2 regions of the Gordonia aquimaris genome follow, and region 1 is predicted to be linked to the other one. Evidence: predicted binding sites of a transcription regulator. Region 1 holds the regulator's gene; the other holds the start of a gene.
What was found. The regulator LexA, encoded in region 1, represses DNA repair genes until DNA is damaged. The targets are predictions, from matches to a motif close to CGAACANNTGTTCG.

Region 1 (7,621 bases):
GTCTGGGTGGGCTGCGGGTTGATGGCCTCGTCGACGAGTTGTACGACGCGCTCGTCGCTGTCGGCCGCCCGCAGCGAGTCGACGAACTCCGGACGCACCAGCGACCGGGCCAGCGAGCTGAGCAGCTTCATGTGCTCGGAGGCGCCGCCTTCGGGTGCGGCGATGAGGAACACCAGGTCGGCGGGACCGTCCGGGGCGCCGAAGTCGACCTTTCGCGACAGGCGCGCCATCGCGAGGGAGGCTGCGGTGACCGACGCGGCGCGCGCGTGCGGGATCGCGATTCCGCCGGGCAGTCCGGTGGCGGACTTGGCCTCGCGATCGAGCGCGCCGCGGGCCAGCACGGTGGCGTCGGTGGTGCGGCCGGCCGAGGCCAGCCGATCGGCGAGGTAACCGATCACGGCCGCCGGGTCGTCGCCGGCGTCCACGTCGAGGCTCACCGTCTGTGGGGTGATGATCTGTTCTGACATGGGTTTTCCTTCGTGCGGGTGCTTGTCGGAAGGTGGATTTGCTTCGGTGTCAACGCAAGGGGATCGTCAACCTGCACTGGCGGCCCCGGTGAGGTCGGTGACGGAGACGTTGTCCGGATCGATCTGATCGGGATAGGGCGGTTGAGTGCCGGCCAGAGCGGTGGCCGCAGAGCCGTACGCCACGGCCATCCGGAGCCGTTCGGGTTCCTCGGCACCACCGCACTCGGCGATGAGATAACCGGTGAGGGCAGCGTCGCCGGCGCCGACGGTGCTGCGCGGCACGATGGGCGGTGGGGTCGCGAACCATGCGCCTGTCGAGGTGACCAACAGGGCGCCGGCGGCGCCGAGAGTGGCGAGGATCGCCGCCCCGGTGCGGTGCGCCAGCACGGTGGCGGCGGCGACCAGGGGAGCGTGGTCGCCACGCGCGGATGCCGTCGACAACTCCGCCGGGTCGACACCGGTGGCCTCGGCGAGCTCTTCCTCGTTGGGCTTGAGCAGATCGACCGGCCCGGTGACCGCCGCGGCGAGCGGAGCGCCGGAGGTGTCCACCGCCACCCGGCAACCCGTATCGGCAAGTGCGTCGACGACCGTGCGGTACCAGTTGTGCGGCAGCCCCGGCGGCAGCGAGCCGCACAACGCCACCCAGCGGGCATCGCCGGCATTGGCGAGGACCAGCTCGGTCAGTTCGGCGGCCGACGCGTCGTCGAGCACGAAACCGGGTGCGTTGACCTTCGTGGTGGTGCCGTCGGGGTCGACGATGGTGACGTTGGACCGGACCTCACCGTCGATCGCGAGTGTCAGGTAGGGCAACGCGACCGAGTCGAGCGCCGCGAGCAGCGGGTCACCGGCGCGCGCCGGGAGCAGTGCCCGCGTTCCGATACCCGCAGCGGATGCCACCCGGGCGACGTTGACGCCCTTGCCGCCCGGTTCGGTGCGGACGTTGCTCGCACGCTGGACCGCGCCATGGCTCAACGGCGCGGTCAGTTCCAGCGTCCGGTCCAGACTCGGATTTGCTGTCACGGTCACGATCGCCGGCGAACGGCCGGGGTCGACCCGGCCGGCGGCCGAAGCCGGGTGGGGGTCTGTCATGGATTCCCTCTCCGTGGTGTGGTCGGTGATCACGCGATCACCGTCTCGATGCCGTGGTCGGCGAGTGCCCCCGCGAAGTCGGGGTCGATACCGGTGTCGGTGATCAGTACGTCGATGTCGGCGAGCGCGGCGAAGGACGTGAGATCTTCATGGCCCGCCTTCGACGAGTCCGCCAGAACGACGACGCGGTGGGCGGAACGGACGATCGCCGACTTGATCGCTGCCTCGTCCGGATCCGGGGTGGACAGACCGTGGGCGATGCTGATGCCGTTGGTGCCGACGAAGGCCGTGGTGATGCGCAGCCGTTCGAGTGCGGCGACGGTGTCGGCGCCGACCATCGCCTGGGTGAGTCCGCGGACTCGGCCGCCGAGCACATGCAGGGTCTCGGCGCCCTGTGCGGCCAGGGCGCCGGCGATGGGAATGCTGTGGGTCATCAACGTCAGTCGGCGGTCACGGGGGAGTGCGAGGGCGGCCTGGTAGGTGGTGGTGCCGGCGTCGATGAACACCGACCCGCCGTCGGGTGGGAGGAAGCGCGACGCGGCCGCACCGATCGCGAGCTTCTGGTCGGTGTGCGACATCAGGCGTTCGTCGATGCCCTGTTCGCCGACGACCGGCGTCGCGCCGGGACGTACGGCGCCACCATGGACGCGCTGGAGGTGTCCGTTGCGTTCCAGCACAGCGAGATCGCGGCGGACGGTCTCGCTCGTCACGTCGAACAACGAGGCCAAAGCGGTGACCGAGGCGCGGCCGTTGACCCGTACCTGGTTGGCGATCGCCTGCTGACGTTCTTCCGCGTACACGATGTCCTCGTCTGTTGATTTGATTGGCGTTGGATGTGGGTATATCTGTGTTTACGCCTGTTTATGTTGACAAGTCAAGGTTTTCTTGTAACTTGGATCACAACGGTGACCAGTGGATCGTGGCGGCACACCGTGGCCCAGCCCGTCGGACAAGTGAGGATCTCGGTGGAGCACACACACGTACTGAACGGAACGCCGGTCGTCGGCGGACACGCCTACGGGCCCGCGATCTGGCCGGGTGAGCGTCCGGTGTATGATCCGGCCGTCGCCGCCCCAGTCCTCGAGGACGAACGCGACGTGGAGATCAAGCGGTTCACCGACGCGGCGGCCGCGGTCGCGGGGAGGCTGCGGGAGCGGGCATCACACGCCTCGGGTGCCGCGGCGGAGGTGTTGTCGGCGACGGCGGGTCTCGCCGAGGACCGCGGGTGGACCGGCGCGGCCTCGAAACTCATCACGACAGGGACGCCAGCGCCGGCGGCAGCGGTCGCCGCGACCGACCAGTTCGCGGAGATGTTCACCAAGCTCGGCGGCCTCATGGCCGAGCGCGTCACGGATCTCAACGATGTCCGGGACCGCGTGGTCGCCGAACTACTGGGAGTCCCCGAACCCGGGGTTCCGGAACCCGCCGAACCGTCTGTGCTGTTGGCCGACGATCTTGCTCCGGCCGACACGGCGGGACTGGACCCGACAAAGGTCACCGCGCTGGTCACACGGCTGGGCGGCCCGACCAGTCACACCGCGATCATCGCGCGACAACTCGGGATTCCGTGTGTGGTGGCGGTATCCGGCCTCGGTGAGGTGGCCGCCGGGACGACGGTGCTGGTCGACGGTACCGCGGGCACCCTGGAGGTCGAGCCGGATCCCGACGACGCCGCCGCGCGCGTGGCCGAGAGCCGGCGGATGGCGGAATTGGTGGCGGCCTGGGCCGGACCGGGAGTGACCGCCGACGGGCGACCGATCGCGGTCCTCGCCAATGTCGCCGATGGCACGTCGGCCCGGTCGGCGACCTCCCACCCGGTAGAGGGTGTCGGCCTGTTCCGCACGGAGTTGGCGTTTCTCGACCGCGCGGACGAGCCCTCGGTGGAGGAGCAGACGCGGCTCTATCGCGAGGTGCTCGACGCCTTCGAGGGGCGCAAGGTGGTGATCCGGACCCTCGATGCGGGCTCCGACAAGCCGCTGAAGTTCGTCACGCAGATCGAGGAGACCAATCCGGCACTCGGCGTGCGTGGCAACCGGATCGTCGATGCTCATCCGGGCATCCGGGCGGCCCAGCTCGACGCGATCGCGGCAGCCGCCGACGGACATCAACCGACGCCGTGGGTGATGGCGCCGATGATCGCCTCGGCGACCGAGGCCGCGGAGTTCGCCGGGGAGGTACGCCGACGCGGACTGATCGCCGGTGTGATGATCGAGGTGCCGGCGGCAGCGATCCTCGCCGAATCGATCCTGGCGGAGGTCGACTTCGTGTCGATCGGAACCAACGACCTGACCCAGTACACGATGGCCGCCGACCGGATGTCGGCGGAGCTCGCCGCTCTCACCGATCCCTGGCAGCCCGCGGTGCTCACCCTTATCGCCGGCGTGGCGCGCGCCGGTCAGGCCGCCGACAAACCCGTCGGGGTCTGCGGCGAGGCGGCAGCCGATCCGTTGCTCGCGTGTGTGCTGGTCGGACTCGGGGTCACGTCCCTGTCGACTGCGCCCGCGGCCTCGGCCGCGGTCGGCGCCAGGCTCGCGGAGGTGACCGTCGAGCAATGTCGTGCGGCCGCCGAGGCTGCCCTGGCGACGGCCGAACCCGCCGCGGCGCGTGCTGCTGCGACTGCGGTGCTGGCCGGCGCAGTGGTCGGCTGAGCGGCCGGCCCGCTCGGGTTCAGACCCGACGCATCACGGTGACGACCTTGCCGAGAATGGCTGCGTCATCGCCCGAGATCGGGTCGAACAGATCGTTGTGCGGCATCAGCCAGACGTGGCCGTCCTTGCGCTTGAAGGTCTTGACCGTGGCCTCGCCGTCGATCATCGCTGCCACGATGTCGCCGTTGTCGGCGACACTCTGCTGGCGTACGACCACCCAGTCGCCGTCGCAGATCGCCGCGTCGATCATCGACTCGCCGACCACGCGGAGCAGGAACAGTGAGCCCTCACCGACGAGTTCGCGGGGCAGCGGGAACACGTCCTCGACGGCTTCCTCGGCGAGAATGGGTCCACCCGCCGCGATCCGGCCGAGGACCGGTACGAACGTCGGGGTGGGCAACTGCGCGCCATCGCCGGATGCGGCCGTACCGCCCGGTGGGATGTGCTGGTCGCCGTCTTGGATGTTGACCGCGCGTGGGCGGTTGTGGTCGCGCTTGAGTAGACCTTTGCGTTCCAGGGTCCGCAGCTGGTGGGCCACCGACGACGTCGAGGTGAGGCCGACGGCATCGCCGATCTCCCGGATGCTCGGCGGATATCCGCGCTCGCGGACCGAGGCGCGGATGTACTCGAGCACGCCTCGCTGACGAGGGGTCAGGCTAGCCTCGACGACTTCCGGATCGGCGACCGCGCTATCCGACGCCTCCGTATCGGCTCCGGTCGGCGCCTGCGCCTCGGGTTTCGGCTTGCTGCTGATCCCGCGGGACGCGCCGCGCCGCCCGCCGGCTTTGTCGCTCATCGGTCGAGTCCTTCCTGTCGCCGAAACCGGCAGTGGCCGATTACGGGTTGCCGGTCTGGATCGAAAAACTGCTGGTCTGTTCGGGGAGACTGCTCGGCTGGTTCGGAGCTGCTGTTCAGGGCCCATCCACGCACGTCACCATGTCGCCGACAGTAGCCGAACATTTTGACATGTTCAAACATGTGTTCGACGTGTGTCGAGACATTGTCGGACCCACGTGCTACAAATCGAACATGCGTTCTCTCGAACACATGAGCGACGTGCGTTCGAGAGGCGCCCGAGGTTCGATCCGACTCGTTCCCAGGAGGACACGATGAGCACAGCGACCCTTCATCGGCAGACGCAGTACGCACCGGCTGCGTCCCCGATGCACCCGGCATCCGGGCGCCCTGCAGACGTCCCGACGCGCGACAGAGTCCCGGCCGGGCATGTCTCCCGACCGCGGCGGCGGGGGCGATATGACTCCACTGGGCCCACGAGGCGTCGACCGGGCGGGTCCGGTGCCCCCGCGGCACGGGTGTCGGGGACGAGTTGTGCGTCGCCGGGAGTCGACCGTAGGTTCGTGCGTCGACGCGCGACGGCCGCAGCCGTGGTGCTCGGTGGGGCGCTCGCGGTGCTGGTGTGGGCGGTCGCCATCGTCGGCTCCAACTATGCCGCGTCGGTGCAACCGAGCCCTACCGGGACCGAGGTGGTCCACGTGCGGCAGGGTGATTCGTTGAGCTCCATCGCCGATCGCATCGCGCCGGATGTGCCACGCCAGGCCGTCATCGAGCAGATCGTCGAACGCAACAAACTCGCCGGCTCCGGCCTGCGGGTGGGGCAGGCTTTGATCGCACCCGCATACAGCTGAGGGCCTGACGGTATCCTCGATGGCACAGGGTCCGGCCGGGAACCGGCACGGCGTGACGGGTGACCGGTACGCCGGTGTGTCCAGAGACGTGCGTGAGGATGACATGCGCTGCCCGTTTTGCAAGAACGAAGACACCAAGGTCATCGACTCGCGTGTCGCCGACGAGGGGCAGGCGATCCGACGGCGCCGTTCGTGTGCGGAGTGCGGTCGCCGATTCTCGACCGTCGAGAGTGCCGTGCTGTCGGTCGCCAAACGCAACGGGGTCACCGAGCCGTTCAGTCGGGAGAAGGTGATGCGCGGGGTTCGTCGGGCCTGCCAGGGCCGAGACGTCGCCGAGGACGCGCTCGCCAAGTTGGCCCAGCAGGTCGAGGATGCGGTCCGCGCATCGGGATCGGCCGAGATTCCCAGCAATGAGGTGGGGTTGGCGATCCTCGGTCCGCTGCGTGATCTCGACGAGGTGGCCTATCTGCGCTTCGCCTCGGTCTACCGGTCATTCGACTCGCTGGAGGACTTTCAGCGAGAGATCGACGACCTGCAGGGCAATCTCACCCACCGCTCCGAGGCCGATTCCGGGGTGGTTGATGAGCGGGTCAGCGTCACCGACGGTCTCAGCTGAACTGATCGAGGGCGCGGATCGCCCGCTTCTCCGAGATCGGCCGTGCGGTGCCCAACCGCTGCGCGAACAGTCCCACCCGCAGTTCCTCGACAAGCCAGTGCGCGTGTTCGTCGAACGCATCCCGGCGCGCCGCAGCGAGGTGCGTTGCACGCTGATTCCAATGCGTCACAACACGATCGATGGATGCCAGGGCGGTACTGTCGCGGCCGGCAGCTGCGGGCAACTCCGTGAGGCGAACGGTCGCGGCCTCGAGGTAGCGCGGCACATGGACAAGGCGGTCGTGCGGGGTCGCGACGACGAATCCGTCGAAGACCAGATTGTCCAACTGCTCGGCGACGTCATCGGCGGCCACCGAGCCGCTGAGCCGGTCCATCTGCGCGCGCAGCGGGGCCACGCGGCGGAGCACGTCAACGCTCAGGGTGAAGTAATCGGGAGCCTGTTGCGCCACCCGGGGGCGCAGATCGTCGCGGAGTCGCCGGAATTCGGTCGCCGATCGCACGGCACGAAGGTTCCGGTCTGCCGCGAGGTCGCGGATGGCGCGTCGGGTGCAGTCGCCCACGAGATGTTCGACATCGCGGTAGGGGCTCTGACTCATCGCCAACCGACCGGCGGCATCAAGGGTCGCGGTGATCTTGCGGGTCAGCGGTGGGATGGTCAGGTCGAGGAGTGCCACCACCGCTGCGCTGTGACGGCGGTCGCGTTCGGCCTCGGTGCTCAGCTCGACTCGGGTCACCCCAACCGTCCGGCCGGCTGCGTCACGAACAGCGTCGAGTCCCACATAATGGGTTATCTGCTGTCCGGCAACAGTTGTCGTCACCGTGGGCGGTAGCTCGCCGATGCCGGTGGCGGTCCAGTCCGTGACGACCTCGACGGGCCGGGCGGCCTCGTGCGACCCGTCGAACTCCTGCTTCAGCCGGTGCAGCGACTTCCCGGTCGTGAGCACGGTGCCGTCACGGTCGACCACGGCAAAATTCATCGTGAGGTGGGGTGGAATCCGCTCGGGTGCGAAGTCGTCGGGAGACACCGTCATGGTCGTGATCGTCGACAGTTCGCGGGCGAGGCCGGCGACGAGGGGCTCGGCGCGCGGTGTCAATCGGGACAACGCGAGATCGGCGAAACGCTGCGCCGGCGCCATCGACTTGCGTAGCGACTTGG
Region 2 (7,621 bases), on a different contig from region 1:
TCGACATCCTGGTGAACAACGCCGGCGCCACCTGGGGTGCGCCGATCGAGGACTTCCCGGACTCGGCGTGGGACCGGGTCCTTGATCTCAACGTGCAGTCGCCCTTCACCCTCACCCAGGCGTTGCTCCCGCAGTTGCTGGCGTCTGCAACCGTCGACGACCCAGCGCGCGTGATCATGATCGGCAGCATCGACGGCATCCGGGTCCCGCAGACCGAGTCGTACTCCTATTCCGCCAGCAAGGCCGCCGTCCACCAACTGACCCGACACCTCGCCGGACATCTCGGGTGGCGCAACATCACCGTCAACGCCATCGCGCCCGGCCCGTTCGAATCACGCATGATGGCTCACTTCCTCGCCGAACGTGGCGATGAGATCGCGGCCTCATCTCCGCTGGGTCGTATCGGCCGGGCCGATGACGTGATCGGTACCACGGTGTACCTGACGAGCAGGGCCGGTAGCTACCTCACCGGCGCAGTGATCCCGGTCGATGGAGGGATCTCCACCACGCGCTGACATTGCCCCGGAAGTTTTTTTGCCGGCCCGGGAATGCAATCGGACTGCGGTCCGTTTAAGGTGGTGTTGGGTCGAAAGCGCCCACCAGACCCAAGACCACACCCATTGGAGGTATCACCATGACCGCAGCCGTAGCCGCCCCCATCGCAACCGGCACCTGGACCATCGACCCGGCTCACTCGGCCGTCGCGTTCTCCGTCAAGCACCTGATGGTCAGTAAGGTGCGCGGCAACTTCGAGACCTTCTCGGGCACCATCACCATCGCCGAGGACGGCACCCCCTCGGTGCAGGCCGAGATCGACGTCACCTCGATCACCACCGGCAACGATCAGCGCGACGGACACATCAAGTCCGCCGACTTCTTCGACGCCGAGAAATTCCCGAAGGCCACCTTCGTCTCGACCGGCGTGGCTCCCAAGGGCGACGACTACGTGCTCACCGGTGACTTCACCCTGAAGGGCGTCACCAAGTCGGTCGAACTGGACCTCGAGTTCAACGGCACGAACCCCGGCATGGGCCACGGCGCGGTCGCCGGCTTCGAGGCGAGCACCGTCCTCAACCGTAAGGACTTCGGCATCGACATCGACATGCCGCTCGAAGGTGGCGGCGTCGTGGTGGGCGACAAGGTCACCATCACGCTCGAGATCGAGGCCAACCAGCCTGCCTGATCCGATCACGAACGTCCGGCCCGATCGGCCGGAGCGTCGGCCGGCTCCACACCTGAACCCCTCATCCCCCGAGGCCGTGGAGCCGGCCGTTCTGCATGCCGGGGGCATCCGGGACCTCGAGGCCCTGCCCGCCGCCGTCGGTCATGGGTACCCTGCAGGTACCTACCGGCGCAGGAGGTGGCCGTCATGGCGCGACCACTCGGCCACGCCGCCCTGCAACGGGCGTGGCCGTACATCCACGGCGAGGCACTGCCGCGATACCTGTGGGGCCGCCACGGCGGCACCAACGTTCGGGACCTCGCAGAACTGCCCCGCACACAACGCGCCCGCATGTCGCGGCGGGCGACCGCAGCCGCCGCGATCGCGCTGATCGGTACGAACTGTGCGATCGGCATCGAGACCTTTTTGCTGGTGCAGCTGGCGTACAACGGCAGTCAGCTCACCTTGGAGGGCACGGTCGGCGCCCCCAACTTCCCGGCAGTGCTCACCGGCATCATCGTCGGCACGCTGACCAACATGCTGTTCGGCGTCCTACTGATCAAACCGCAGGTCGATTGGTTCGTGAGCGGAATACCCGCCGATCGTGCTCGCCGCGCAGCCATCCGTCACATACCGCGCAATCAGGTGATCGCCACGCTGGCCGCCTGGACCACCGCCGTCGGCTCCTACGCCGTCGTCGCCGACGACCCGTCGTCGTCGCGCACGGCCGGGGTCGCCGCGGCCTTTCTACTCGCGGCGATGTCGAGTTCGTGTATCACCTATCTGTTCGCCGAACGGGCGGCCCGACCGCTGGCGGTGGTCGCCTTCCGTGACTTCCCGGCGCGACACGTCTTTCACGGTGTCCGCAGCCGGATGATCGCGGTGTGGCTGGTGAGCTCCGCCGTACCGATGTTCGGGTTGTTGCTGCTCAATCTCGGGCGATGGTTGGATATGCTCCCGCCGGTCAGCGGTCCGGTCGACTGGACGATCATCATCCTCGGGGTGGTGGCGCTGGTCGCCGGTATCCGGGTGATCACCCTCGTGGGTCGTTCCATCGCCGACCCGCTCAGCGATCTGCACCATGCGGTCACGCGCGTGGACGCGGCCGACTACACCGTCCGGGTGCCTGTCTACGACTCCTCCGAACTCGGCGTGCTGCAGCACGGCTTCAACACGATGGTGATCGGACTCGAGGAGCGCGAGCGGATGCGGCAGCTCTTCGCCCGCCATGTCGGCGACACCGTCGCGGCGCAGGCACTCGAACACGGCGAGGGGATGCGGGGAGTCAACGCGACGGTCGGTGTGCTGTTCGTGGACATCATCGACTCCACCGGTATGGCCGCGCGGCAGGATCCGGGGGCCACCGCTGAGCTGCTCAACGACTTCTTCACCATCGTTGCCGACGTGGTCGACGGCCATCACGGCTTCGTCAACAAGTTCGAAGGCGACTCGGCGCTGGCGATCTTCGGCGCGCCGGTGGAACTCGACGACCCTGCCACGTCGGTACTGTCCGCGGCGCGTGACCTCGCCGATCGGTTGGGGGACGAACTCGACATCGGGTGGGGAATGGGTATCTCCTACGGAACGGTGTTCGCCGGCAACATCGGCGCCGAGACCCGTTACGAGTACACGGTGATCGGTGACGCGGTGAACGAAAGCGCGCGGTTGTCGGATCTGGCCAAACAGTCCGGCAGCTCGGTGATGGCGTCGGGTGCGGCGCTGGCCTGCGCCACCGACGACGAGGCAGGTGAGTGGATTCCGGTGGGGACGCGGTCACTGCGCGGTCGCAGTGAGCCGACTCAGGTGTTCGCGCCGCGCTCGATTGCCACGCGCCCGCCGGGAATCTCGATCGGCACGGTGGTGGCCGGTCTGCTCCGGCCGGCGCGCCGGGTCACCGGGCAGTTGTGATCGCTCGTTGACGACGTTGGTCGGAGACCATAGCGTCGCTGGCAGTCAGCGCACAGCATCGATGGGGAGGCATGATGAGCAAGTGGACGACCGCGGACATCCCGGATCAGACCGGGCGCCGGTTCGTGGTGACCGGAGCCAACAGCGGTCTGGGGGCCGAGACGGCGAAAGCGTTGGCAAAGGCCGGTGCCACCGTGACCCTGGCGTGCCGCAATGTCAACAAGGCGCAGCCGGTGGCAGCCGAAATCGGTCCGAATGCGACTGTGGCACAGTTGGATCTGGCTGATCTGGCATCGGTGCGGACGTTCGCCGACAGCTGCGATGGTGCCGACGTGCTGATCAACAATGCCGGGGTCATGGCGATTCCGATGCGCCGCACCGCCGATGGATTCGAGATGCAGATGGGCACCAATCATCTCGGACACTTCGCGTTGACCGCGCTGCTACTGCCCAAGATCGCCGACCGAGTGGTCACGCTCTCGTCATCCATGCATCAGATTGGACGCATAGACCTCGATGATCTGAACTGGGAGGCGCGCAGATACCGCCGGTGGCGTGCGTACGGGGACTCAAAGATGGCGAATCTGATGTTCGGCAAGGAGTTGGCCGAGCGGCTCGCCGCGGCCGGGTCGTCGACGAGCTCGATGATCGCGCATCCCGGTTACGCGGCCACGGAGCTACAGGGGCGATCGGAGACGGTCGAGGACGTGTTCATGAAGTTCGGCAACAAGATCTTCGCGCAGAGTGCCGCCGAGGGTGCGCTGCCCACGCTGTACGCCGCGACATCGCCGGATGCCACGAACGGCACCTTTTACGGTCCGACCGAGATGTTCGGCAGCCGCGGGGCCCCGGGTGTCTCCGGCTACCACAAGCGTGCTGACGACGCCGGCGTCCGAGACAAGCTGTGGACGATGTCCGAACAGCTCACGAAGACCGACTTCGTGGTCTGAGGAACGAGGCGCCAGCCGAGTGTCACGAAGGGCGGCCGCGCCTACTGGACGTCGAAGGTGATCGCGTTCGAGGCGCCGGAGATGGTGTCGGTGACGCTGATCGAGTACGACCCCGGAGCGCGCAGCGTGTAGGGCTTGACCGACGTGCAATCCTGCGTGCTGAAGAGCTGCGCCTTCTTCGGCACCTTCGGCCCGCTCAACCGGATCTGCATCGCGCATTCGTCGCCGTCTACGACGGGCCCGGCATCGATCGTCGAGTTGTAGCGGACGCCGAGTTGTGAGTTCCGGGGATACACACCCGGGCTGATCGGTTGCGTGTTCGGCGCGTACACCCAGACGTTGATCGACCTCACCCCGTTGGGGGCGTTGTCGCGTCCCAGCTTGCCGTAGTGCTCGGTCTTGTCGCCCGAGGAGCCGAGTGCTGAACTACCGGCATCGAGCAGATCCGAACTGCCCGCACTCCCGGAACCGGAACTGCCTGCGCTGCCGAAGACGGAGTCCAGTGGAGCGGCGAGGGCGGGTGCGGCGGAGACTGCGATGGCCACCGCCGCCGATCCGACGGCGAGCGCAAACAAGCGCGACTTGAGACTCACTGACAACCCCCCGATGCGTGGACCTTCTCGTCGATTCAACCACCACCGACCGTGACCATGTTGGCGGGGCGACAAGAACGGGTGAATTTCGGTTGCGCCGATCACCACACGCCGCGGGGGCGGAACTGGACGCTGATGCGTGGGCCGACCCCGGAGGCCTTCGGTACCGCGTGCTCCCAGGTGCGCTGGCAGCTGCCGCCCATCACCAGCAGGTCACCGGGGCCCACCACGAAGCGCACCGACGGGCCGCCGGCGCGTGGACGCAGCAGCAACGGCCGGGGTGAGCCCAACGACACGATCGCCACCATGGTGTCCTCGTGTGAGCCCCGCCCGATCCGGTCGCCGTGCCAGGCAACGCTGTCGGAACCATCCCGGTAGAGGCACAGGCCCGCGGTGGCGAACCCTTCGGGTAACTCGCGGCGGTAATGGCCGCTGAGTGCGTCACGTGCGGCGACGAGCATCGGGTCGGGAAACGATTCGGCGGAATGGTAGGTCGCGACCAGCCGCGGGACGTCGACCACCCGGTCGTACATGCGTCGTCGCTCGGCGCGCCATGCAGTGGCCGTGTGTAGGCGGTCAAAGAGTGCGGCCGAACCGGCGACCCATCCGGGACGTAGATCCACCCACGCGCCGTCCGACAGCACGTGTCGGGACGTGCGGTCGAGCGAGCGCAACTCCGTGTCGGTCGACTGGTCGAACAGCGACCACTGCATACCTGCGGTCATGAACGCGAGCATACCGACTCATGCGAACGCGTGTTCGATATTGTGCGCGTCACGGCGGTGCGCGGAGGGAGGCACTCGACACTCTGGCGACGGACTCGCTGGCGAAATCCGACATTTGTTGTTATCCAGTAACAAGTGGTAGTCACTAACACCTTTGACTGCCGGCGATCCGCCGATCCGAGAGGGAGACGATGGCCTCAATGCTGTTCCGAGTCGGAAGATTCTGCTTCCGACACAAATGGTGGGTGATCGCGACGTGGCTGCTCGCCGCCGTCACGGTGGCCGGTTTGGTGGGCGCGCTGAGCCCGAAGTTCGCGAAGGACTTCAGCCTGCCGGGTACCGACTCCGGTACCGCCACCTCGCAGATCGAGGAATACTTCCCGCAGGTCATGGAGCAGCAGTCGCAAGCGTCGACCAGCGTGCTCGTGGCCGCCGACGACGGGCTGGCCGCGCACACCGATCAGATCAACGCGCTGGTCGAGGACCTCAAGTCACTGCCCGATCTGACCGATGCGAGCACCGTGGTCAACCCGGTGGTGGCCGCGCAGGCCAACCCGACCATCGGCGCGTCGGTCCTCGGCGACGAAGGTCGGGTGGGCCTGATCCAGATCCGCCAGAACATCGAGATCATGGATCTCACCGTCGAGGAGAAGGAGCAGCTGCAGGAGATCCTCGCCCAGCACAGTGGTGATGGCCTGCAGGTGGAGGCCACCGGCTCGCTCATGCAGGTCATGGAGGCCGGTGGGACTGCCGAGCTGATCGGTTTCGCGGTCGCCTTCGTGGTCATGATCGTCGCGTTCGGTGCGCTCGTGGCGGCATTCATCCCGCTGGTCACCGGCCTGGTGGGCGTGATGATCACCATCATGCTGCTCACGCTGTCGGCGGAGTTCCTCAGCATCAACGAGACCGCTACCGCGATCGTCACCATGCTCGGCATCGCCGTCTCGATCGACTACGCGCTGTTCATCGTGTCCCGCTACCGGACCGAGCGCATGCGGGGTGGTGATCCCGCCGATGCGGCCGGCCGAGCGGTCGGCACTGCCGGATCGGCCGTCGTCTTCGCCGGCCTCACCGTGATCATCGCCGTCGCAGCCCTGATGGTCATCGGCATCCCGCTGATCACCCAGATGGGTATGGGCGCCGCGGTCGCCGTGTTCATGGCGGTGGTCGCAGCTCTCACGTTGATCCCGGCGCTGCTCGGCGCGGTCGGCCGATTCGCCTTCACCCCGCGCATACCGTGGATCAAGCACGCTGAGGAGAGTGCGACCTTCGATACCGTGGGCGTCAAAGTCGGTCGCAGAGTGGTCAATCGGCCGATCCCGTTCATCGTCGCGGGGCTCGCCGTGCTGGCTCTGGCCGCGATCCCGATGTCCAAGATGGAACTCGGCATGTCGCTGACCAGCGACGACGAGGCGCAGGCGCAGACCTTGCTGCAGCGCGGTTTCGGTGAGGGCATCAACGGGCCGCTGCTGGTGGTGCTGCACACCGAAGACGGTGACGTCAGCGCTGCGGCCGACAGTGCCGTGGAACATATCGCGACGCTCGACGACGTGGCCAACGCCGCCACGCTCACCTGGATGGGTAACGGAACACCGCAGCCACAGGTGGGAGCGGACACCGCACTCATCTCGGTGACGCCGATCAGCGCGCCATCGGATGCCGCAACGCACGATCTGATGGAGACGATCCGCGACTACGCGCCCACCGCCGAAGCCGCCGGGGTGGAACTGCATGTCGGTGGGCAGACGGCGATCCTGTCGGATCTGTCGGCCAAACTCGACAGTGCGCTGATCCCGTATCTGGTGGTCGTGGTCGGGCTGGCATTCCTGATCATGATCGGCGTCTTCCGCTCGATCTGGGTGCCCCTGATCGGCACCCTCGGCTTCATCTTCTCCGTGCTCGCCACCTTCGGCATGACGGTGCTCTTCTTCCAGGAAGGCGCACTGGGCCTGATCGACAACACCAAGCCCATCCTGTCGTTCCTGCCGATCTTCCTGATCGGCGTGGTGTTCGGCCTGGCGATGGATTATCAGGTGTTCCTGGTGACCCGAATGCGCGAGGAGTACATCCACGGGATGTCCGCCAAGGACGCCATCATCGCCGGATATCGGCACGGTGCGCGTGTGGTCACCTCCGCCGCGATCATCATGATCAGCGTGTTCGCCGCGTTCATGCTCGCGCCTGACACCACGGCCAAGATGCTCGGCTTCTCGCTTGCGGTGGCAGTGGCGTTCGACGCCTTCATCATCCGGATGATGGTGGTGCCGGCGATCATCGCTCTGC

Region 2: OSB52_RS15920 (alpha-ketoglutarate-dependent dioxygenase AlkB) is a predicted target of LexA. The motif match lies at 5,362-5,375, and genes of this name have one in related genera.

The regions. Positions count from the first base shown of each region.
Region 1 is NZ_JAPKFM010000016.1:50,935-58,555, forward strand. Features, by position in the region: gene OSB52_RS15260 (PTS fructose transporter subunit IIABC) at 1-467, opposite strand, end outside; gene OSB52_RS15265 (1-phosphofructokinase family hexose kinase) at 534-1,556, opposite strand; gene OSB52_RS15270 (DeoR/GlpR family DNA-binding transcription regulator) at 1,586-2,356, opposite strand; gene OSB52_RS15275 (phosphoenolpyruvate--protein phosphotransferase) at 2,522-4,204, shown strand; gene lexA (transcriptional repressor LexA) at 4,224-5,000, opposite strand; gene OSB52_RS15285 (LysM peptidoglycan-binding domain-containing protein) at 5,563-5,850, shown strand; gene nrdR (transcriptional regulator NrdR) at 5,954-6,466, shown strand; gene hrpA (ATP-dependent RNA helicase HrpA) at 6,459-7,621, opposite strand, start outside.
Region 2 is NZ_JAPKFM010000017.1:58,146-65,766, reverse strand. Features, by position in the region: gene OSB52_RS15945 (SDR family oxidoreductase) at 1-515, shown strand, start outside; gene OSB52_RS15940 (YceI family protein) at 635-1,183, shown strand; gene OSB52_RS15935 (adenylate/guanylate cyclase domain-containing protein) at 1,370-3,070, shown strand; gene OSB52_RS15930 (oxidoreductase) at 3,145-4,020, shown strand; gene OSB52_RS15925 (hypothetical protein) at 4,062-4,613, opposite strand; gene OSB52_RS15920 (alpha-ketoglutarate-dependent dioxygenase AlkB) at 4,715-5,338, opposite strand; gene OSB52_RS15915 (MMPL family transporter) at 5,530-7,621, shown strand, end outside.